DNA from 4 places in the Aurantimonas litoralis genome. Region 2 is predicted to be linked to each of the others. Evidence: riboswitches for the same ligand, from Rfam matches in the RefSeq annotation. Region 2 holds a riboswitch; each other region holds the start of a gene.

Region 1 (5,770 bases), on a different contig from region 2:
GCGCGACGAGGTCACCGAGACCTTCCTTGCGCGCTGGAGCGAGGCCTCCGGCATGTCGCTTGCCGACCCGGCGACCGGGCAGTTGCTGGATCTCTTCGTGCTCCAGAAGGCTTTCTATGAACTGCGCTACGAAGCGACGATGCGCCCCGCATGGCTGTCGATCCCGCTGCGGGGAATCGTGGCGCTCCTCGAGAAACGACAGGTTTTGAAATGACGCTGACGAGTTCCTCATCGCGCGGAGCGGCCGCTTCGACCGACCATCGCGCCGACGCGCATCAGATCGATGCCATCGGCCGCGGCATTCACGGCGATCCCTTCGGCGTGCTCGGACCGCGCAAGGCCGACGGCGGCACCATCGTGCGCGTCTTCCGGCCCGGTGCCGAGACGGCCGCGGTCGTGGACACGGCGGGCAAGCTCCTGGGCGAGCTGGAAGCGGGCGGTGCCGACGGCTTCCATTCGGGCTACGTGTCCGGCCTGAAACCGGACGACGCCTATCGCCTGCAGTTCACGCATGGCGGCGAACGCTGGCAGGAGGAGGACACCTATCGCTTCGGCACGGTGCTGGGCGAGCAGGACGTCTATCTGCTGGCGGAAGGCAATCACTACCGCCTCTATGAGAAGCTCGGCGCCCATCCGACAATCATGGACGGCGTCGAGGGCACGGCCTTCGCGGTGCTGGCGCCAGCCGCCCGGCGCGTGTCCGTGGTCGGCAATTTCAATTCCTGGGATGGTCGCCGCCATGTCATGCGCAAGCGCCACGAGTGCGGCGTGTGGGAATTGTTCATCCCCGCCGTCGGGCGCGGCGAGGTCTACAAATACGAGATCATCGGCGCCGACGGAAACCTTTTGCCGCTGAAGACCGATCCGGTCGGTTTCCTGCAGGAGATGGCGCCGTCGACCGGCTCCATCGTCGACGGGCTCGTCGAGCACGAATGGAAGGACGACGAATTCCAGGCCCATGCGGCCGACTGGCAGGATCGCGAGAAGCCGATCTCGATCTACGAGGTGCATCTGGGGTCGTGGCGGCGCGGTCCGGACAACGCCTATCTCGACTATGACGAACTGGCCGCCGAGCTGGTGCCCTATGTACGCGACATGGGCTTCACCCATGTCGAGTTGCTGCCGGTCTCCGAGCATCCCTTCTACGGGTCCTGGGGCTACCAGCCGATCGGCCTCTACGCGCCGACCTCGCGCTTCGGATCGCCCGCAGGCTTCGCACGCCTCGTCGATGCGCTGCATCAAGCCGGCATCGGAGTGCTCCTCGACTGGGTGCCGGGGCATTTCCCGACCGACACCCATGGCCTCGGCCAGTTCGACGGCACCGCGCTCTACGAGCATCCCGATCCGCGTCGCGGCTTCCACAAGGACTGGAACACGCTGATCTACGATTACGGCCGGCCGGAAGTGGAGAACTTCCTGGTCGCCAACGGTCTCTACTGGCTCGACCGCTTCCACATCGACGGCCTGCGCGTCGATGCGGTCGCCTCGATGCTGTATCTCGACTATTCGCGCGAGCACGGCGAATGGGAGCCCAACATCCATGGCGGGCGCGAGAATCTCGAGGCCATGGCGTTCCTGAAGGACACCAACGAGCGGGTCGGCGAGTACTATCCCAAGGCGACGACCCATGCCGAGGAATCGACCGCCTTCCCGGACGTGTCACGCCCGACCTTCGCCGGGGGCCTCGGCTTCCACTTCAAGTGGAACATGGGCTGGATGCACGACACCCTGCATTACATGCAGGAAGACCCGATCAACCGGCGCTACCACCACCACCATATGACCTTCGGCATGGTCTACGCCTATTCGGAGAACTTCGTCCTGCCGCTCAGCCATGACGAGGTGGTCTACGGAAAGGGCTCGCTGCTCGGCAAGATGCCGGGTGACGAGTGGCAGAAATTCGCCAATCTGCGCGCCTATTTCGGCTTCATGTGGACCCATCCCGGCAAGAAGCTGATCTTCATGGGCGGCGAGTTCGGCCAGGTCGGCGAGTGGAACCACGACCGCTCCCTCGACTGGCATCTCCTAGAGCAGCCCGGTCACGAGGGCATGCGGCGCCTCGTGCGCGATCTCAACACCATGTATCGCGAGATCCCGGCGCTCTACGAACTCGACTGCGATCCGGCCGGCTTCGAATGGGTCGACACGTCGAATGTCGAGCAGAGCGTCATCGCCTTCATGCGCAAGGACCGGGCCGGCAATCCGGTGCTGATCGTGTCGAACTTCACGCCGGTGCCGCGCCACGAGTACCGGATCGGAGTACCGCTGCCCGGCCGCTGGGTCGAGCGCCTGAACACCGATTCGGAGATCTACGGCGGCTCCAATGTCGGCAATATGGGCGGCAAGGACGCCGAAGAGGTGTCGGTGCACGGCCGGCCCTACTCGATCCCCCTGTCGCTGCCGCCGCTCGGCACCATCGTCCTGGTGCAGGAAGGTTGATCGGCCGGAAGGCGGGACGGCGGCCGGTCGCCGCCGTCCCGTCGCGGGCGCTGCTGACATGAAGGCGGCGACCGCGTAGAACCGAATGCGTGACGGGGGCGCCTGCCGGAAACGGCGGGCTGAGATGCACCCTTCGAACCTGACCCGGATAATGCCGGCGGAGGGAGTCGCGGCGGGGTCTCTCACATGCTCCGTCGGGCTCGTCGTCGGCCAGGAGCCGACCGCGATGCCAAGCCAGTCCACCATCCGCAACGTTCTCTCGATCGCCGGCTCGGACCCCTCCGGCGGGGCCGGCATCCAGGCCGATCTGAAGACCTTCGCGGCGAACGGCGTCTACGGCATGGCCGTCATCACCGCGCTGACCGCCCAGAACACCCGGGGCGTCAGCGGCGTCGAACTGGTCTCGCCCGACTTCGTCACCCGCCAGATCGATGCGGTCTTCGCCGATATCCGCGTCGATGCGGTGAAGATCGGCATGATCGCCACCGCCGACATCGCCCATGCCGTCGCGGATGCGCTGAAGCGGAACAAGGCGCGAAACGTCGTTCTCGACCCGGTCATGGTCGCGAAGGGCGGCGATCGCCTGCTGGCCGAGGAGGCCGTGGCGGCGTTACGCAGCGAACTCGTGCCCCTTGCCGACATGATCACGCCGAACCTGCCGGAGGCGGCCGTGCTGCTGGATGCGGAGGAAGCCACCGACCGGGACGAAATGGAGGCGACCGCGACCCGCCTGCAGGCGCTGGGCTGCGGCTCGGCGCTGTTGAAGGGCGGCCATCTGAGCGGCGACGACAGCCCGGATCTGCTGGTGGCGGCAACGCAGCGCGAATGGTTCGAGGGCGCGCGTGTTCAAACCCGCAACACCCATGGCACCGGCTGCACCCTGTCCTCGGCGCTGGCGGCGCAGCTGGCGCTGACCGGCGACGCCTTCGCGGCGGTGAGGATCGCCAAGGCCTATGTCGCGGGTGCCATCGGCGCGGCGGACCGGCTGGACGTCGGATCCGGGCACGGTCCGACGCACCATTTCCACGGTCACTGGTAGCTGGGCGCTCGGCTCAGGAGACCTGCAGCAAGGCGTCGTCCGCGGGCGGTCCATCCTTCGGGACGTCCACCGCGACGGCCTCGACGCGGTCGCGGCCCATGGATTTCGCGCGGTAGAGCGCCTGGTCGGCGGCGGTGAGCAGGCCGTTCAGGTCGCGGTTCGCCTCGTTGGTGGCCACGCCGGCACTGACGGTGGCCGCGATCGACCGGCCGCCGACGGTACGGGCCTGATTGGCAAATCCGCGCACGATCGCCCTTGCGATGACGGCCGGCTCGTGCTTGTCGCGTCGCCGGACGAGGGCGGCGAACTCTTCGCCCCCGAGCCGGGCGAAGACGTCGGTCGGACGCAGATGGTCGGCGGTGCTGTCGACGAACAGCTTGATGACCTCGTCGCCGCAGCCATGCCCATGATCGTCGTTGATCTTCTTGAAGCGGTCGAGATCGAACAGGAGCAGGGCGACGTCGCCGGCATCGGCGTCGTTGAGAAGCGCGGTCGCCTTGGTCGTGAAGGCCCGGCGGTTGTCGATGCCGGTCAGGAAGTCGGTTTCCGACAGGCGGCGCAGGGACTGCTCATGCCGTCCGCGCACCATCGCGATGACGAGATAGGTGCTGACGCCGATCATCAGGATGGCCTGGGTCATCACCAGCGTGAACAGGAAGCCGGTCATCAATTGCTGGTCGGAGACGGCGGCCGGCAGGCCGACCAGCATCACGCGCAGGGCGCAGAACAGGCCATGCGCACCGAAGGCCGCGCTGAGGATCAGCGCCGGGCCGCTGCGGGCCGTCGGGTTGAGCAGGGTCAGCGCGATGGCCAGCGAATAGAAGGCGGAAATGGTCGAGATCACGGCGACCCGGGCCTCGACGCTCTCTGCCGCCGGGGACAGCCCGTAGAACAGCAGCCAGACGACTGGCCCAGCATACCACCAGAGGCTGGTTTTGACATCGCAGAACCGGGCGAAGCCGACATAGAGCAGCGCGTAGCCTGCGAGCAGCAGCGCATTGGCCCCGCCGATGGCCACCGCATAGAATTCGAACACCCGCAGCGGCGCCGTGGCCGCAGCCAGCGCGATCAGACCCATGCCGGCGCTCCAGTACAGCAGCGCCGTCTCGCGCAGATTCCGCCACTCGACCAGATGGCAGAGGCTGGCGCTGAGACAGAGCGCGCTCAGGACAAGGAGCATCGTGGGGGTATGGATCTGCATGTGCCCGCGAAAAACGAAGATGACGTAGGGATACTAGCGCGAAAGATGTCGACGCTTCGTTACGACTTGCAACGATGAGTCCGCAATAAGCCTCAGTCGCTCGCGGCGGTGGCGCCGTCCAGCGGGACCACGTCGACGGCATGCGAGGTCTGCTGGTGGCCCGCGGTCACGACGACACCCGCGACCGGGGCGACGTCGTCATAGTCACGGCCCATGGCCACGATGATGTGGCCCCGTTCCACCGCGACCCCGTTGGTCGGGTCGAACCCCACCCAGCCGGCATCCGGGCCGAGCCACGCGGCGGCCCAGGCATGCATGGAATCGGCGCCTTCGAGGCGCGGCTGTCCGGGCGGCGGCTCGGTGCGCAGGAAGCCGCTGACATAGGCCGCGGGAATGCCGGCGCCGCGCAGGCCCGCCACCATCACATGAGCGAAGTCCTGGCAGACCCCGCGGCGGCGCGAAAAGGCTTCGGCGACGCCGGTGCGCACGTCCGTCGCGCCGGGCTCGTAGGCGAAGTCGTCCTGGATGCGCCGCGCCAGCGCCAGCACGCCCGGGCCCGCCTGCGGCGCCTCGTCGAGGCTCGAAGCGGCATAGGCGGTGATGTCGGTGGCCGGCACGATGCGGCGACTGCGGCCGAGAAAATGGATCGGCGACAGCGCGTCGCTGCCGCGCCAGGTGATGGCGGCGTCGGCGATGGCATCGGCCGTCGGCGTTGCCGCCAGATCGACCGGAGCGCGGTCGACCCGCACGCGGGCCCGCATATCGACGGCCAGTTCGCCATGCGGCCGGCGGAACGCCACGTCCTCGACCGGATTGCCGAAGAAATCATGCTCGTGATGATGCTCGTCGGGATCGGGCGAGACGACGACCGTCGAGGTGAGGACGCGCTGGCCGCTGTCGTTGCGGGGCCGCACATAGAGGAGATGGCGGGCATCGGCGACGGCGGAGGGATAGGCGCAGCCGATCTGCAGGCGGATGTCGTAGATCATTCCGGGCCGCCCCCGTCGGTCGGGGTGGCCGGGCCGGCCATCAGATAGCGGCGTCCGATCAGGTCCGACAAAAGGCCGAGATCGCCGGCGACACGTTCGAGG
Region 2 (5,770 bases):
AACTGGCCGCCGATCATGCGGTCGCTGTAGATCGTGCCCATGAAGCCGACGATATGCCCGCCATCCTCCACCAGCCAGCCGCGCTCGACGCCCTCCGGCCGCCAGGGATAGTCGAGCAGCCGGGCCCAGCGCTCGCGCGGGATCCTGGCGTTCATGTGGGTGTGCAGGAGTTCGACCACCGCGGCGATGTCGCCGGCTCGTGCGGGTCGCACGATCGCGCTCATCGGACCAGTTCGTCCGTCGGTGCGCCGGCGAACAGTGCCCCCGCGTCACGCCATCGGACCGCCGGATGAGCGGCGAAAAGGGCCAGCAATTCGTCGAGAAACGCCCAGGTCTCGGCGTCGTGGTCGAGATGGTGGGTGAGGATGCCGAAGGGCTCGGCCGGATCGCTGCGCCCGAGCCGCCGGTCGGCAAGGCGCTCGGCGGCCAGCCGGACCAGCTTGTCATGCCCGGCGAAACGGGCGCCGCCCTTCCAGGTGAGAAGATCGAGATGGGCGTTCACATGGCGGCAAGCCACGTGTGGCGAGACGGTCTGCCGCGGCCCGAACACCGAGATGCCGGCATAGCCCATGGCCGGCAATGCCTCGGCCACCGCCGGCTCGATCCGATTCCAGGGCGGCACCATCACCGGCACGAAACGGTCGCCGAATGCCGCCGCCAGGCGGCTGCGCCCCTCGTCGAACTCCGTCAGCACCTCGGCCAAAGGCCGGTCGCCGCCGCATTCCACGGCGCGTCCGCCGGGCGCGGCATGGTTCCTGTGGGCGTGGCCATGCTGGAGGACGGTCAGGAGCGGATCGCCGCGATGGGCGACCAGGCTGTCCGCCAGACCGGCCGGAATGACCGCCAGCGCCAGCGGTGCGGCATGGCGGTGCGCGGCGGCGACCAGCGCCTCGAGCGCCGGCGTCGCGGCAATCGCATCGTCGTCCCGCCACCACATGTCGATCCGCCGGTCGGCATCGTGCCAGGCGTCGAGTTCGCTCAGAAGGTCGTCAGCGTTCCGCATGGCGCGGCTTTAGCGGCGATCGGGCGTCCGGGCAATTGCTGCGCGGCGCGACCGATCGGCCAGAGCAGGAGACGGTCAGTCTCTTTCTTCGTCTTCCTCGGCGTCCTGTTCGTCGTCCGGAACATCGGTGCCGATCAGCCGCTCGTCGGGCTCTTTGCCGGCAAAGGAATTGTCGGTGCGCTGCAGCGCATTGTCGAGGACGCCGCCATCGGCGGGCTTTTGATCGTGTCTGGGGGCCTTCGGATCGGCCATGGTGCGTTCTCCTGATGCAGTCGAACGCCTAACCACCCGAAGGCCCGCCCCGTTCCACCTTGGGGACACGGGAGGCGGCAGCGCGCCGCCGCCTCCGTTTCGCTGCGCCCTACTCGGCCGGCACGTCGCCGGCGGGCATGTAGAGATCGCCGCCTTCGCGATATTTCTGCGCCATCTTCTCCATGCCCTCCTTCTGCGCCTCGGCGCGGATGTCGTGGGAGATCTTCATGGAGCAGAATTTCGGACCGCACATGGAGCAGAAATGCGCCACCTTGTGCGCCTCCTTGGGCAGCGTCTGGTCGTGGAAGGAGCGCGCCGTCTCCGGGTCGAGGGAAAGGTTGAACTGGTCCTCCCAGCGAAACTCGAAGCGCGCCCGGCTCAGCGCGTCGTCACGCAGCTGCGCCGCCGGATGGCCCTTGGCGAGATCGGCGGCATGGGCCGCGATCTTGTAGGTGACGACGCCGACCTTCACGTCGTCGCGGTCCGGCAGGCCCAGATGCTCCTTCGGGGTGACGTAGCAGAGCATCGCCGTGCCGAACCAGCCGATCATCGCCGCCCCGATGCCCGAGGTGATGTGGTCGTAGCCCGGCGCGATATCGGTGACCAAGGGTCCGAGCGTGTAGAACGGCGCCTCGCCGCAGACCCGCATCTGGCGGTCGACATTCTCCTTCACCTTGTGCATCGGCACATGGCCCGGCCCCTCGATCATCACCTGGCAGCCCTTGGCCCAGGCGATCTTCGTGAGCTCGCCCAGCGTGTCGAGCTCGGCGAACTGCGCTGCGTCGTTGGCATCGGCGATCGAGCCGGGGCGCAGGCCGTCGCCCATGGAGAAGGACACGTCATAGGCCCGGCAGATATCGGCGATCTCCTCGAAATGCTCGTAGAGAAAGCTCTCGCGATGGTGGTGCAGGCACCACTTCGCCATGATCGAGCCGCCGCGCGACACGATGCCCGTAGTGCGGTCCACCGTCAGCGGAATATGGGACAGCCGCACCCCGGCATGGATGGTGAAATAGTCGACGCCCTGCTCGGCCTGCTCGATCAGCGTGTCGCGGAAGACCTCCCAGGTCAGGTCCTCGGCGATGCCGTTCACCTTCTCCAGCGCCTGGTAGATCGGCACCGTGCCGATCGGCACCGGCGCATTGCGGATGATCCAGTCGCGGATGTTGTGGATGTTGCGGCCGGTGGACAGGTCCATCACCGTGTCGGCGCCCCAGCGGATCGCCCAGACCATCTTCTCCACTTCCTCGGCCATCGAGGAGGTGACGGCGGAGTTGCCGATATTGGCGTTGATCTTGACCAGGAAGTTGCGGCCGATCGCCATCGGCTCGACTTCCGGATGGTTGATGTTGGCCGGGATGATGGCGCGGCCGGAGGCGACCTCGTCGCGCACCCATTCCGGGGTGATGAAATCCGGGATCGCCGCCGAATACGGCTCGCCGTCGCGCTCCAGCGCGCGCTTGGCCTCGGCACGCCCGAGATTTTCGCGGATCGCGACGAATTCCATCTCGGCGGTGACGATGCCGGCGCGGGCATATTCGTACTGGGTCACGGCGCGCCCGCCCGTCGCCCGGCGCGGTGCGTTGCGAACCGGAAATTCCGGCGTCAGCTTCTCGGCCGGCAGATTGCCGTTGTCCTCGGGCTGCACCGCGCGGCCCTCGTAGAATTCGGTGTCGCCGCGGGCCGCGATCCAGCTCTCGCGGATGCGCGGCAGGCCCTTGGCGATGTCGGTCTCGACCTGGCTGTCGGTATAGGGGCCGGACGGATCGTAGACGATGACGTCGGGCTCGCCCGCGGTCGGGTGCACGGTGATCGCGCGCATCGGCACGCGGATGTCGGGAAAGGCCGTTCCGGCCAGGTAGATCTTGCGGGAGGCCGGCAGCGGGCCGGCGGTGACGGTGGGTGTCACGGCATTCATCTTGGTTCTCCAGTCGCGCTCGCGTCGGAGATCCAGTTCTGCTTTCGGTGATCGAAAACTCTCGTCGGCCTGTCGGATCGCCCCTGTTGTCGGGGGCTTGGCCCGCATTGCGGGCCGGAGAGGTCGGCGGCTTTCCCATCCCTACGCCAGTATGAACTGGATCAGGTTCGTAGGGTCGCCGCGCGCTTCGCCGATGATCGGCAGCCGTCGGCCTCTCAGTTCCTTGCCGGAACTCCCCTTGGACGAGCGGACGGTAGCAGTCCCCGTGGGGGTGTCAACAGCGGTTGCAGCGGTCGTTACCGAACACCGGCGCGAGACACGAAGAGGCAGAGAGAAGGAAGACGGGAAGCAGGATCGGCAGCGGCCGATCGGGACATCGCGGCGGCGATGCAGGCGATGCGCCGCGGGCCGGGACGACCGGGAGGTGGTCAGGGGTAAAGCCCGAGCCAGAGCCCGCGATGCGTGTCGCGGGCGGTCCGCGGCGCAAGCGGCGCCGTCGGACGAGATGTGTCACATGCGGGCGGCCAGCGCCCCGTCATGCGGCGGCAAAGCCGAGACCCTAGAGGATGTCGAGGCTGACCTTGGCGGTGCCCGAATGGATCATGCCGATCTTCGATGCCGCGGCGCGCGACAGGTCGATGATCCGGCCGCCATGATACGGGCCGCGGTCGTTGATGCGCACGACGACGGACTTGCCGTTGCGACGGTTGGTGACGCGCACCTTGGTGCCGAAGGGCAGCGTCTTGTGAGCCGCCGTCATGGAATTCATGTTGAAGCTTTCGCCGTTCGCCGTGCGGCGACCATGAAAGCGCTTTCCGTAATAAGAGGCGGAACCCGAGGCCGCGGACTTCGTTTCGGCTACGACCGGAGTGATTGCGGCGGAGTACGAACCGACCATCGTTCCGGCGAAAAGCGCGGCCGCGAGAGCGGCCTTCGGCAGAAACTTCATTCTTGGCATGTCCTTGAGATGCGACGTTTGCGACGCCGCTTCCTTCGTCAATTCCTGTGACGAGAAAAAGGACGGACTCTGGCAGCAATAGGGTCTTTCTACGACAGCGGAACTTTTCGGGCCCTGGCGTATCGTCCTGAGCCCAAACGAGGAATTTCCGTCCGAGCCCTGTACTGAATGCGACAGCGATGTCGCATTCGCGCCGATGTCGCCTTAACCGGTCAGACTGCCAGCTTCGGGGTCCGGCCGCTGTCTTCGAGTTCCCATTCGGCCTGCCAGTCCATGCCGTCCTGCGACAGGACGAGGTAGTTGCGCTCGCTCGTATAGGTCGCGCGGCGCGAGGGCAGCGGCCGCAAGCGGATTTTCCGGCCGCGCAGCGGGCTCTCGCCGACCCGCGCGAGAAGGCCGAGCGCAAACGGATAGGCCGGCCCGGGCGCCGGATGGGAAATGCCGGACGCGACGAGCTGGTGCATCACACTCCCGTTCAGAAGCCGCATCTCGCCGCGCGTCGCCAGGTGGATTTCGCCGGAGACGACCACGAGCCCGCCAACGGCCCGCTCGGCGCGATCGGCCAGGCATTGCAGACAGCGGATCCATTCGCGCCGATGTGCCCGGCTCTGCCACTGGTCGCGCAGATCGTCGGACAGCTTGGCGACCCGCGGCACGATGCCGGCGACCAGCTCCGCCCAGCTCAGGCGCGGCCCGAGCACCGGCACGCTGGACATGAGCACGATCCGGTCCGGCTCCGGCGTCGTTTCCAGCGCCGTTTCGAAGCTCTTCCATCCGACCGGCCCCATCACCCTGTCGGGACGGCGTTCGCTGCGCAGGTCCGGCGCGAGGATCGTCAGGCCCGGATAGCGCACCGCAACGCCCAGGCTGCGCGCCTGCCGGTCCAGCGCGATCGCCGGCAGATCGGCCTCGTCCGCCGCCAGCTGGAAGATCAGGAACATTTCGCGCGCCGCCTCGAACAGACCGCGCCCGACGGGACTGTCCAGCAGCGCTGTCGGATGGCTGCCCCAGCCGTCGATGATGTCGTGGTCGTCCCACATCGACACGGACGGCACATGGGCCGACATCGCGCCCATGGCGGGCCGGGCAAAGCTGATCAGATAGCGCTCGAAATAGAAGCGCCGGATCGCCGCGCGCGCCTCCTCGGTCAGCGGGACGGTCCCGCGCTCGTCGGGCTTCAGCGTGGTCCAGCGGCGCACATCCGGATGACAGGCCAGGACGTCGTCGGCATAGAGCTGGTCGCCGCCCTGCAGCATCAGGGAGAACGGCGCGCGGTCGTGCTCGGCGGTGAGCCGGGTCCACATGGCGTCGCGCTCGGCGATGTCGCGCGTGAGATCCCCGTTCTCCTGGCCATTGCAGGAGACATAGGCGATGCGCGCCGCGCCGCCGTCGGGGCTGACGACGGCATAGTCGGTCTCGTCGATGCGGTAGGAGCTGGCGGTGCCGGCTGGCAGCGAGAAATCGTAGCGCCAGACCGTGCGGCCGAACCTTGTGGCCAGCGCAATCGGCTGCGTCGCCTCGCCCGCAGCAAACAGGTCGGGCGCCGCGGCCGCCTCGTCCAGGACGAGGATCGCGGCAAGATGGTCGCGCCGGCCATCGCCGCCGCGTGCATAGAGGATCGGGCCGATCCGGTCCGGGA
Region 3 (5,770 bases), on a different contig from region 2:
CATGGGTTCGCCCGGCCGCCGCGAGATCGGCCACGGCAAGCTGGCATGGCGCGCCCTGCGTCCGATGCTGCCGGCACCGGAGCAGTTCCCCTACACGATCCGCGCGGTCTCCGAGGTCACCGAGTCGAACGGCTCGTCCTCAATGGCGACCGTCTGCGGCACCTCGCTGGCGCTGATGGATGCGGGCGTTCCGCTGAAGCGTTCGGTGGCGGGTATCGCCATGGGCCTGATCAAGGAAGACGAGCGCTTCGCGGTGCTGTCCGACATCCTTGGTGACGAGGACCATCTCGGCGACATGGACTTCAAGGTCGCCGGCACCTCCGAGGGCATCACCTCGCTGCAGATGGACATCAAGATCCAGGGCATCACCGAGGAGATCATGCAGATCGCCCTCGACCAGGCCAAGGGCGGCCGCCTGCACATCCTGCAGGAGATGGGCCAGGCGCTGTCGGAAAGCCGCGCCGAGCTGGGCGAGTTCGCCCCGCGCATCGAGGTCATGCAGATCCCGACCGACAAGATCCGCGACGTCATCGGCGCTGGCGGCAAGATCATCCGCGAGATCGTCGAGAAGACGGGCGCCAAGATCAACATCGAGGATGACGGCACGGTGAAGATCGCATCGTCCTCCGGCAAGGAGATCGAGGCGGCCAAGAAGTGGATCCACTCGATCGTGGCCGAGCCGGAAGTCGGCGAAGTCTACGAGGGTACGGTCGTCAAGACCGTCGAGTTCGGCGCCTTCGTGAACTTCTTCGGTTCGCGTGACGGTCTCGTCCACATCTCGCAGCTCGCCGCCGATCGCGTCGCCAAGACGACCGACATCGTCAAGGAAGGCGACAAGGTCTGGGTCAAGCTGATGGGCTTCGACGAGCGCGGCAAGGTTCGCCTGTCGATGAAGGTCGTCGACCAGGAGACCGGCCAGGAGATCAAGAAGGGCGAGGAAGACGCCGCCTGATCAGGCCGTCTCTTCGCTGACAGAATGAAAGGCGCGTCCCTCGGGGCGCGCCTTTTTCGTTGGGGTAAGGGTCGCGACCTTCGGACCCGATCGGTGCCTACGCGTCAGGCGGACCGCCGGTGCCGCCGCCGCGACGAGCGCTCCTGCAGCCGGGCGATCGCCTCGAGTGCGTGGAGGGCGAGCGGCAGCCGCGCGACCTCCTCGACCTGCGGGCGGGTCAGGCCGGTGACGTCTTGCAGGATATGGTCGTCGACGCGCAAAAGGGTGTTGAAGGCGTCGCGGCAAAGCCGCTGCCGACGCTTCTCCACCGTCCAGTTATGCAGCCAGCCGACAAGGCCGGGTTGACCGGTCGTCTCCTCGTGGAGCCGGATGGGCTGGGGCAGGGCCGAATGATGCAGTATGAGAACCTCCAATTGCCGATGGGCCGAATGTGAGGGTTTCTCATTGATGAGACAAACGAGAAGGAGTAAGCCTAGCGGCAAGTTTCGCTAACAGGAGGCTCCGCCTGTGCTGACCCCCAGTCTGCCCAATCTCGACATGGACCTCGCCCGCACGATGGTGGCGATCGCCGACACCGGCAATTTCTCGCGGGCCGCCGAGCGGGTGCATCGCAGCGCGTCGGCGATCAGCCTGCAGGTGAAGAAGCTGGAGGACATGGTGGGCCGAGACCTGTTCCGCCGCGACGCCCGCAGCGTGGCGCTGACCGCCGACGGCGAGATCTTCCTCGGCTATGCCCGCCGCCTCCTGAAGCTGAACGACGAGGCCTTCTCGCGCTTCCTGTCGCCCTGCTGCGAGGGTAGCGTGCGGCTGGGCGTGCCCAATGACAACGGCGTGGTCGCCATGCCGGAAATCCTCCGGCGCTTCGCCCGGACCCATCCTAAGGTCGAGGTGGAGGTGCGGCTGGACCGCACCGAGGAATTGCGGCGGCGCTGCTGGTCCGGGGAGCTCGATCTCGCCGTCTACAGTCACGACGAACGCCTCGACGGGCCGGACTACATCCATTCCGAGCCGCTGGTCTGGGTGGGCGCGCGCGGCGGGCTCGCCGTGGCCGAAACGCCGCTGCCGCTCGCCCTCGCCGATGCCGGCTGCGCCTGGCGCGGCATGGCGCTGGCGGCGCTGGACGCCCGCGATATCGACTACCGCGTCGCCTATACCAGCGAGTTCTGCACCGGCCAGCTTGCGGCCGTCGCCGCCGACCTGGCCATCGCGCCGCTGCCGATCAGCGTCGTGTCGGACGACATCGTGCAGCTGGGCGCCGAGCGCGGCCTGCCGCCGCTGGGCAATTACCGCATGACGCTGGCCCGCCGCGACGGCGCCGGCCCGGTCGCCGATGCGCTGGCCGCCCATGTGACCGCCAGCTTCTGCGCCATCGCCGAACGCGGCACCCGGCTGTTCGCCTGACAGGCGCGGGGACTGGTATGATCAGGCAGCAGGCGTATCGTGGCCGGGGGCGCGTCGTCTGACGCGGGGCCGGCGGTCATTCTGTGCGACCGGTGCGTTGGGGAGCCTTGAGGGAGGATGAGGGAATGCCGGGGCTGATCATCCGCGTCGTGGCGGCGCTGTTTCTCGGGCTCGTCTCCAGCCAGTCGCTGGAATTCACCCAGCAATATCTGCAGCGCCTCGGTGGCGCCGTCGATGAATTGCGCAAGGTCGTCGAGCGTTTCGACGCCAGTGCCGCGGCCTCCGACCTGTCGCGCAGCGAGGCCGTCACGCGGTTGCGCGAGAACCGCGACGCCTTCGTCGCGCGCCAGGGCACGGACGCCGAACAGACGATCGCACGGTATGACGCGGTGGAGCGGCGCTATCGCAGCGTCGCCGAATCGGCGCCCCTGTTCCGCCCCTTCGTCGCGGCCGGCGATCCGGACTGGGAGATCGCCGAGCGGGCCGCCGCCGACTATCGGCCGGCCCTGCCGATCACCGTCGAGGGGCTGCTTCTGGCGGTCGCGGGTTTCGCCCTCGGCTGGGCGATCGGCGCCGGCGGCCATGGCGCCGCGCGCATGCGCCGACGCCGCCGCGAGCGTCGGCTGCCGTCGAGCTGAGCCCGCGACCGCGATCTTGGCGCGGCGGCGTTGACAGCGCCGCCTGGGAGGCACAGATTCCGTCCATCCAAGGGGAGTTCCGGCAGGGAACTGAGAGGCCATCGGCCGCCGAAAGGCGTGAGCGCGTGGCGACCCTTCGAACCTGATCCGGTTGAGACCGGCGGAGGGATGGAATGCGGTGGCCATGGCATGCGGTTCGCCGCCGGCGAGCGCCGCGCCGCCGATCTTTCCCCTGCCCATCACCCGGATCTCCGAGACGCGTCGAGGAGGATCGAGACAATGGCCGACCGGGTCGCCTGTTTGCACGACGCCTGCTGCATCGGCGGGGCCTGACCATGCGGGTTGCCGTCATCGGGGCCGGCGTTGCCGGGCTTGTCACCGCGCTGGAACTCGCCGAGCGGGGCGCCGATGTCGCGCTGTACGAGGCGGCGCCCGAGCTTGGCACCGCCGCCGCGTCGTGGCTGGCCGGCGGCATGCTGGCGCCGCACTGCGAGGCCGAGAGCGCCGATGCGGCCATCGTCGCGCCGGGTCTGGCGGGGATCGACTGGTGGTCGCGGCATGTACCGGACGTCGCGCGCCACGGCACGCTGGTGCTGGCGCCCTGGCGCGACCGCGCGGACCTTGCCCGCTTCGCCCGCCGCACGCAGGGTCATGAGCGGCTCGACGCCGACGCGATCGCCGCGCTGGAGCCCGATCTCGCCGGCCGTTTCGGCGAGGGCCTGTTCTTTGCCGAGGAAGCCCATCTCGATCCGCGCCGCACGCTGGAGGCGCTGGCCGAACGGCTGCTCGAACGCGGCGTGGCGTTGCATTTCGGCAGCCGCGTCGCGGCCGCCGACCTCGACCATGATCGCATCGTCGATGCGCGCGGCATCGCGGCGCGACCGGAGCTGCCGCGGTTGCGGGCGGTGCGCGGCGAGATGGTGCTGCTGCGCACCAACGAGGTGTCGCTGGCGCGGCCGGTGCGGCTCCTGCATCCGCGCTCGCCGATCTATGTCGTGCCGCGCGCCGACGGGCTGTTCATGGTGGGCGCGACCATGCTGGAAAGCGACGACGATCGCGGCATCACCCTGCGCGGCACCGTCGAGCTGCTCAACGCCGCCTATGCGCTGCATCCCGCCTTTGCCGAGGCCGAGCTGGTGGAGACCGGCGCCGGCCTGCGGCCCTCCTATGCCGACAATCTGCCAAAGGTGACGCGGAGCGGCCGGGTTATCAGCCTGAACGGGCTGTACCGCCACGGCTTCCTGCTGTCGCCGGCCATGGCGGCGGAGGCCGCCGCCGAAATCTTCGCAGAGACGCTGAAGGACGCATCATGAGAATTTCCGTCAATGGCGAGGAGCGCAGCGTCGAGGCCGCCACCCTCGACCGGGCGCTCGTCGAACTGGGCTATGAGGGCGCCGTGGTCGCCACCGCGCTGAACCGCGACTTCGTGCCGAAGACCGAACGCGGGACGGTGCGGCTTGCCGAGGGCGACGCCATCGAGATCATCGCCCCGATGAAGGGAGGCTGAGCATGGACACGATCGACACCGACACGGCGCACGCCGTGACCGGCATGGACATCTATGGCCGCCGCATCGCCTCGCGGCTGATGCTGGGCACCTCGCTCTATCCTTCGCCGCAGATGATGACCGATGCGATCAAGGCGTCCGGGGCCGGTATCGTCACCGTCTCGCTGCGCCGCGAATCCGGCGAGGCGCGGGCCGGCCAGGCCTTCTGGGAGCTGATCCGCGGCCTCGGCCTCGACGTCCTGCCCAACACGGCCGGTTGTCATTCGGCCCGCGAGGCGGTGACGACGGCCCAGATGGCCCGCGAGATCTTCGGCACCGACTGGATCAAGCTGGAGGTGGTGCGCGACGCCGAGACCCTGCAGCCCGACGTGTTCGGGCTGGTGGAGGCGGCCCGCATCCTGACCGGCGAGGGCTTCGAGGTGCTGCCCTACACGGTGGAGGATCTGTCGGTCGCCGACCGGCTGGTCGAGGCCGGCTGCCGGGTGCTGATGCCCTGGGGTGCGCCGATCGGCTCGGGGCTCGGGCTGAACAACCGCTACGGCCTGCGCCAGCTCAGGGCGCATTTTCCCGACGTGACGCTGGTGGTCGATGCCGGGCTCGGCCTGCCGTCGCAGGCGGCCGCCGCCATGGAGCTCGGCTATGACGGCGTGCTCCTGAACACGGCGGTCGCGAAGGCCGGCGATCCGGTGGCGATGGCGCGGGGCTTTGCCCTGGCGGTCGAGGCCGGCCGGCTGGCCTTCGAGGCGGACCCGATGGCGCCGCGCGACATGGCGGCGCCCTCGACGCCGATGCTGGGGCAGGCGATGCTCGGCGATGTCGGCGGACCGGGAGGTTCGCGATGAGCCGGGCGGAGGGACATCGGAGTGGGGAGCGCGGTGCCGAGGAGCGGCCGGGGACGGGGCTACGGCTCGATCCGTTCTACCTGATCGTCGACGATGCCGAGATGGCCGAGCGGCTGGTGCCGGTCGGGGTCAAGCTCCTGCAATTGCGCGCCAAGGACTTGGACGCGGCAAGGCTGCGGCAGGAGATCCGCCGCACGCGCGATGTCTGCGCGGCCCATGGCTGCCTGCTGGTGATCAACGATTTCTGGCGGCTGGCGATCGAGGAGGGCTGCGATGTCGTCCATCTGGGGCAGGAGGACCTGGCCGAGGCGGACCGGGCGGCGATCAGTGCGGCGGGCCTGAAGCTCGGCATCAGCACCCATGACAGCGCCGAGCTCGCCGTGGCGCTGGCCGCCGAGCCCGATTACGTCGCGCTGGGGCCGGTCTGGCA
Region 4 (5,770 bases), on a different contig from region 2:
CGTGTCGTTCCCGGTGTTTGTGGCTTCGTAACCCGTCGCGGCTATTGCAGATAGAGGCGGCAGGATCGGAGCCAGAACTTTGCCAAATATGGGTTTCTTTCTCGGCGTCGTGAACGGCCTCGGCATCTTCGCGCTGGTGACGATGATGTATGGCTGGGCCCTGCGCAAAGCCGAGCCGGGGCTTGGGCGAAGCCTTGCACTGGGCCTCTTGTTCGGTGTCGGGGCATCGCTGTCGATCGCCAATGCGGTCGAACTGGCGCCGGGCCTGCGGATTGACCCGCGGGCGGTCATGCTGGTCCTGGCGGCCCCATTCGGCGGACCGGGAGCCGCGACGGTGGCCGCGCTGGTCACCAGCCTCTTCCGGCTGCATCTCGGCGGTTCGGGCACGATGGGCGGGATCGCAAACATCGTGGCCACGGCGGGTATCGGTGCCTTCTTCGCCTATTTCGTCTTTGAGAAGATGCAGCCGGCCCGCACGCGCGATCTCTTGCTGCTCGGCCTTCTCTGCAATGTGCCGTTTCTCTTCATCCTGACGGTGCCCGTCGACAACGCGTCGGAGATCTTCCTGCGGACGATCGGTCCGATGACGGTTGCCGACGTGATCGGGGTTCTTGTCCTCGGGCGTTTCCTCTGCAGCGAGCGCAAGGCCTTCGTCTTTGGCCGGGCGCTGGAGGCGGAGGCGTCGACCGATCCGCTGACCCTTCTGCCAAATCGCCGCCATCTGGAGCGTCGCACCAGCGAGATGGTTGAAGTGGCGCGGCGCAATGGCCGGCCGATCTCGGTGCTCGTCATCGATATCGACCGGTTCAAGCAGGTCAATGACACATATGGCCACGATGTCGGGGACACGATCCTCTTGAAGGTGGCGGATGTGGTGCGGGCCAATGTCCGCAAATCCGATGCGGTTGCCCGCTTCGGCGGCGAGGAGATCGTCGTGGCGATGGCGGATGCCACCCCGGCAGCGGCCCTGCAGACCGCCGAACGGATCCGGCTTTCCGTGGACGACAAGGTCTTCCATGGCGACCAGGAGAACGGCAACGTGACCGTCAGTGTCGGCGTCGCCACGCAGGAGGGGGAAGACCTGTCCTTCAAGCGCCTCTTCAAGGCCGCCGACGAAGCGCTCTTCCTCGCCAAGGACCGCGGCCGCAACCGCGTGGAAGTCGCGATATAGGGAAAGCCGGCGGCGGGCAGAGGGAGTGTACCAGTTCCGACACCGGCGACGGGGTGGCATGAGGATGCGGCACAGGTTTGACCAGGGCGTCCGGTCGGGTCCGCCACTAACTCGCCGAGGTCTTCTGAAGAGATTAGAAAAGTAAACCGATCAATGACGATAACGCGCTCCAGACCGCCCAGAGGATAACCCCGGTCGTGATTGCCAGTAGCGTCGTTGCGAGCAAGCAGCCTTTCAGGAAGTCGTAATCCCAGGTGACGCTCACAACATCGTGCGGACGCCGGGCAGTCCTCTCCGCCGGGCGTTGGAGCGCCTTCTGCGTTGCTGACGAATTCTCAACATTGGTTTCGGCCGACATGAGGATGCGAGAACGATTCTGGCCCCCTCGCTGTATCAGCGTCGGAGCAGACGTAGCCGTTAGCGGGCGAAGATCAAAAGGCGAGCGGCGCAGGTCGATACTAATGGGGATCCAGTGATGCCACGCAAAGATCCGTCTCATGAAGTCCATGAATGTATGCATGTATTTTGGATTGGTTCTTTCTGGCTCATCCATCCTGAGTGGATGGCCTCACTGTTTGGACTGGTCCTTTGATCTACGACGCAGGCGGATGGACCACATAAGGAGAGAGCGTCAATTCAGGGACGGATGCTTACGGCGAACTCCGGCTGTAAGCATCACCATTGTTGGCCGCGACCTAGTGCTCTCACTCCGCCGATACCCCGAGACAATTAAGGTGCAACATCACCGGTTGGCCTGCATCTCACGTCATAAACAGATTCGCGTTGTATTTCTGAGCGCACACATCCCATCCCCTCACTGCAGATGCAAGTGGCCTTGTTTGGATAGAGTGTTAGATGACCCCTGCTTACTAAAATACTTAACGGTTACGGGGAGTTCACGGTGAACCGGTGCGTTGAAGGCGCGCTGGCGGGGCGTTGCATCGTGCCGAAGTGTGCGAGGCCAGCGTCAGCACTAGCAATCGAAGCAACGCTTTGGGAGAATCGGCACATTAACAGACTGGGATCAGTGGCTGCTCAACGCGGTGTATTCGGTTGTAGCTTGTATATCCCCGTGCATGGGTACGCGGCGAGGAGATCGCATGGCCCTGCCGCAGGGCGCAAAGCAATTGGTGATCCCGACTGGATTCGAACCAGTGACCCTCAGATTAGGAATCTGATGCTCTATCCTGCTGAGCTACGGGACCGACCGCGCGCAACCTAGTCGAAGGCGCAGGGTTCGCCAAGTCTGCTCGCGAAGCTCTTGTGCGGCGATATTGCGGATCAGCGGACCTTGGGATCGGCCTGGGCGACGAGCAGCGCCGTGCCCTCGCGGATCGTCACGGCGATCGGCCCCAGCGCTTCGTTCGATTGTGTGAGGATCGAGTGGAATGGCAGGTCGACAGCGTCGAGCGGCCATTTCGCGCCGGAGATCGTCAAGCCAGAAAGATCCGAGAATTTCAGGATCGAGAACTGCGTGCCGGGCGCAAGATCGAAGGCTCGGCGGTCCGGTCCCAGCGGCCAGGCGCGTTCGATGCCGTCGAACAACTCCACGTCGATGCCGCGGGCGGCATAGCGCAGGGCCAGGATCAGATGTGCGAAGGCGTGGTCGCTGCGCGGGCCACCGAGCGCGCCGACCAGCAACAGGCCGGTCGCGCCCCGCGTCAGCGCCGCCTCGATGGCGATCTCGCCGTCGGTCATCGCTTTGTCGCGAGGATAGGGTTCGCGGGGGAGGCTGGTCAGTTCGATCGCCGGCCGCGGCGGGCTGGAATCGAAATCGCCGACCCAGAGTTCCGGCGTCACCTGCAGTTCCCCAGCATGGCGCAGGCCGTCATCCGCGGCGATGACCCGTGTGCCCTCCACCGCATCGATCAGCGCAGGGGTGGGGGCGATATGGCCGGCAAGGAGAATGGAAAAGCGCGACATCGCGGCTCGCCTACAGCATCGGGCCGCAAACGCCAATCGGCTGCCGCGACATTGCATTCGGATCGTCGGGGAGGCATGGCCTGCCTGCCGCGCCGGACGCAGCCTTGCGGTCCGACGCGAGGGCTCGGCATTGGGGCAGGGCGGAGCTGTCCCTTGGTCCAGAGGTGCGGCTGCCCTTGCCGGCAAGCGGCGTGACCTCTAAGTCTTCCCATGCTCACACGGGGTGCCTTCGGGCTGAGAGGCGCATGCCGACCCGTCGAACCTGATCCGGCTCATACCGGCGGAGGGATGCGGGCGTCGGCGGGTGTTTCGCGGATGCTTTCGTTTCGAAGGCCGCCGTCTTGAAAGGCACCACAATGGCCCGACCCGTCTTCCTCCCGCCGCTCTCCGTTCGCCATCTCGGCGTTTGCGCCACCGCGCTTCTGGCCGGCATTACCGGAGCGGTCGCCCAGGCCGACAAGCCGGTGCTCACCGTCTATACCTATGAGAGCTTCACGCCCGAATGGGGGCCGGGCCCGAAGATCGAGGCGGGTTTCGAAGACGTGTGCGCCTGCGACCTGCAGTTCGTCGGTCTCGAGGACGGCGTCGCGATCCTCAATCGTCTCAAGCTTGAAGGCCCTTCGACCGAAGCCGATATCGTCCTCGGCCTGACCACCGATCTCATCCCCGAGGCCAAGGCGACCGGCATGTTCGCGCCGAGCGGGGCGGATCTCTCGGGGCTCGACGTGCCGACCGGCTTCTCGGACGATATCTTCGTCCCCTACGACTATTCCTATCTCGCCTTCGTCTACGACAGCGAAGCGATCGCCGAACCACCGGCGAGCCTCGACGATCTGGTCAATGGCGATCCCGAGGTGAAGATCGCCATCGAGGACGCGCGGACCTCGACACCGGGCCTCGGCATGATGCTGTGGATGAAGAAGGTCTATGGCGACGAGGCCGCCGCCAAATGGGCGCAGCTGTCGAAGCGCATTCTCACCGTGACGCCAGGCTGGAGCGAGGCCTATGGCCTGTTCACGAGCGGCGAGGTGCCGATGGTTCTCAGCTACACGACATCGCCCGCCTACCACATGATCGAGGAAGACACCGACCGCTATCAGGCCGCGGCCTTCGCGGAGGGCCACTACCTGCAGATCGAGGTGGCGGCGATGCTGAAGACGACCGAGACAGCCGAACTGGCGACGCGCTTCCTCGACTACATGCTGACCGCCGAGGTGCAGTCGCTGATCCCCACCACCAACTGGACGTTGCCGGTCGCGGACGGCATCGATCTGCCTGAAGCGTTTGGCCGCCTGGTGCTGGTGGACACGCCCCTGATGATCGATCCGGAAACCGTGGCGGCGAACCGCAAGGCATGGACGCAGGAATGGCTCGAAGCGATCGGCCGCTGACGATCGAGCGCGCGTCCCGGTGAGGCGTTCATGACCGGTGCTGCGGATCGTGCCTGGCGGATCGGCCTCGGCCTCGGCGCTGCCGGTATCCTCGTCGGCTTTCTGGCCGGTGCCTTCGTCGTGCTTCTCTTTGCGACCGGCGCCGTACCCGATTTTCGGGCGGTGGCCGGCGATCGCTATCTCCTCGGCGTCGTTCTGTTCACCCTCGAGCAGGCGGTGCTGTCGACCCTCCTGTCGGTGGTGGGCGCCATCCCGCTGGCACTGGCCCTGCATCGTGCCCGCTTTCCCGGTCGCCGTGCGGTGCTGCGCCTGTTTCTCCTGCCGCAGGTGCTGCCCGTGCTGGTCGGCGCGCTGGCGATCCTCACCATCTGGGGCCGCAACGGTCTCGTCTCCGATGCTTTCGCGGCGATCGGACTGGCGCGGCTCGACATCTATGGTCTCTCCGGCATCCTGATCGCCCATGTCTTCTTCAACCTGCCGCTGGCCGCCCGGCTGATGCTGGCCGGGCTCGACCGCGTGCCGGCCGAAAGCTGGAAGCTCGCCGGGCAATTGTCGCTGAGCCCACTGGCCACGTTCCGGCTTGTCGAATGGCCGGCCCTGCGCGGTGCACTGCCGGCGGCCGCGAGCCTGATCTTCATGCTCTGCGTCACCAGCTTCACTCTCGTGCTGGTGCTGGGCGGCGGGCCGGGCGCCACGACGCTGGAAGTCGCGATCTACCAGTCGCTGCGCTACGACTTCGATCCCGGCCGTGCGATCACGCTGTCGCTCGTCCAGATCGGCCTGACGGTGATCGTCCTGTGGCTGGCGACCCGGCTTGGCGGTGATGTCGCCGCCGGTTTCGGCCTGGGCGGCCGCGCATTGCGCTACGATCGCCGCAGTCCCGTACGTGCGGTGCTGGACGCGCTCGTGCTGCTCTTCGGCATCGGCTTCGTGCTGGCGCCCTTCGTCGCGGTGGCGGTGCGCGGACTGGAAGCGGACCTGGCGCGATTGCTGGCTGATCCGGCGGTCCATCGTGCCGCGATCACCAGCATCGTCATTGCGACGGCTGCCGCGCTTCTTGCGATGGCCGTCTCGCTGGCCATCGTCCTCGCCGTCGAGGCGCTGCGCCAAGCGCCCGGGGACCGGTTGACTTCACGCAGGCAGGCGCTCGGCAACGGGCTGGAGACGACGGCCAGTCTCGTGCTCGTCGTTCCCCCCATCGTGGTCGGGGCCGGCTGGTTTCTCGCGCTGCGGCAGGTCACCGACGTCTTTGCCGCTGCGCCCTATGTCGTGGTCGCCACCAACG

The links. A riboswitch is a leader RNA that binds a small molecule or an ion and turns the genes downstream of it on or off. The one in region 2 is predicted to bind thiamine pyrophosphate.
Region 1: linked by a shared signal. The riboswitch ahead of thiD (bifunctional hydroxymethylpyrimidine kinase/phosphomethylpyrimidine kinase) and the one ahead of thiC (phosphomethylpyrimidine synthase ThiC) in region 2 are both predicted to bind thiamine pyrophosphate.
Region 3: linked by a shared signal. The riboswitch ahead of thiO (glycine oxidase ThiO) and the one ahead of thiC (phosphomethylpyrimidine synthase ThiC) in region 2 are both predicted to bind thiamine pyrophosphate.
Region 4: linked by a shared signal. The riboswitch ahead of thiB (thiamine ABC transporter substrate binding subunit) and the one ahead of thiC (phosphomethylpyrimidine synthase ThiC) in region 2 are both predicted to bind thiamine pyrophosphate.

The regions. Positions count from the first base shown of each region.
Region 1 is NZ_JAPFBM010000001.1:802,426-808,195, reverse strand. Features, by position in the region: gene treS (maltose alpha-D-glucosyltransferase) at 1-214, shown strand, start outside; gene glgB (1,4-alpha-glucan branching protein GlgB) at 211-2,439, shown strand; TPP riboswitch at 2,524-2,622, shown strand; gene thiD (bifunctional hydroxymethylpyrimidine kinase/phosphomethylpyrimidine kinase) at 2,666-3,478, shown strand; gene N7I30_RS03820 (GGDEF domain-containing protein) at 3,492-4,679, opposite strand; gene N7I30_RS03815 (transglutaminase family protein) at 4,772-5,668, opposite strand; gene N7I30_RS03810 (circularly permuted type 2 ATP-grasp protein) at 5,665-5,770, opposite strand, start outside.
Region 2 is NZ_JAPFBM010000003.1:222,812-228,581, reverse strand. Features, by position in the region: gene N7I30_RS08590 (GNAT family N-acetyltransferase) at 1-224, opposite strand, end outside; gene N7I30_RS08585 (polysaccharide deacetylase family protein) at 221-1,003, opposite strand; gene N7I30_RS08580 (hypothetical protein) at 1,079-1,255, opposite strand; gene thiC (phosphomethylpyrimidine synthase ThiC) at 1,365-3,173, opposite strand; TPP riboswitch at 3,295-3,422, opposite strand; gene N7I30_RS08570 (septal ring lytic transglycosylase RlpA family protein) at 3,733-4,122, opposite strand; gene N7I30_RS08565 (alkaline phosphatase D family protein) at 4,344-5,770, opposite strand, start outside.
Region 3 is NZ_JAPFBM010000005.1:325,671-331,440, forward strand. Features, by position in the region: gene pnp (polyribonucleotide nucleotidyltransferase) at 1-952, shown strand, start outside; gene N7I30_RS13445 (hypothetical protein) at 1,057-1,365, opposite strand; gene N7I30_RS13450 (LysR substrate-binding domain-containing protein) at 1,460-2,353, shown strand; gene N7I30_RS13455 (DUF2937 family protein) at 2,479-2,991, shown strand; TPP riboswitch at 3,052-3,177, shown strand; gene thiO (glycine oxidase ThiO) at 3,327-4,304, shown strand; gene thiS (sulfur carrier protein ThiS) at 4,301-4,498, shown strand; gene N7I30_RS13470 (thiazole synthase) at 4,543-5,340, shown strand; gene N7I30_RS13475 (thiamine phosphate synthase) at 5,337-5,770, shown strand, end outside.
Region 4 is NZ_JAPFBM010000001.1:749,589-755,358, reverse strand. Features, by position in the region: gene N7I30_RS03625 (diguanylate cyclase) at 89-1,171, shown strand; tRNA gene N7I30_RS03620 (tRNA-Arg) at 2,300-2,376, opposite strand; gene N7I30_RS03615 (thiamine diphosphokinase) at 2,453-3,094, opposite strand; TPP riboswitch at 3,304-3,400, shown strand; gene thiB (thiamine ABC transporter substrate binding subunit) at 3,451-4,485, shown strand; gene thiP (thiamine/thiamine pyrophosphate ABC transporter permease) at 4,516-5,770, shown strand, end outside.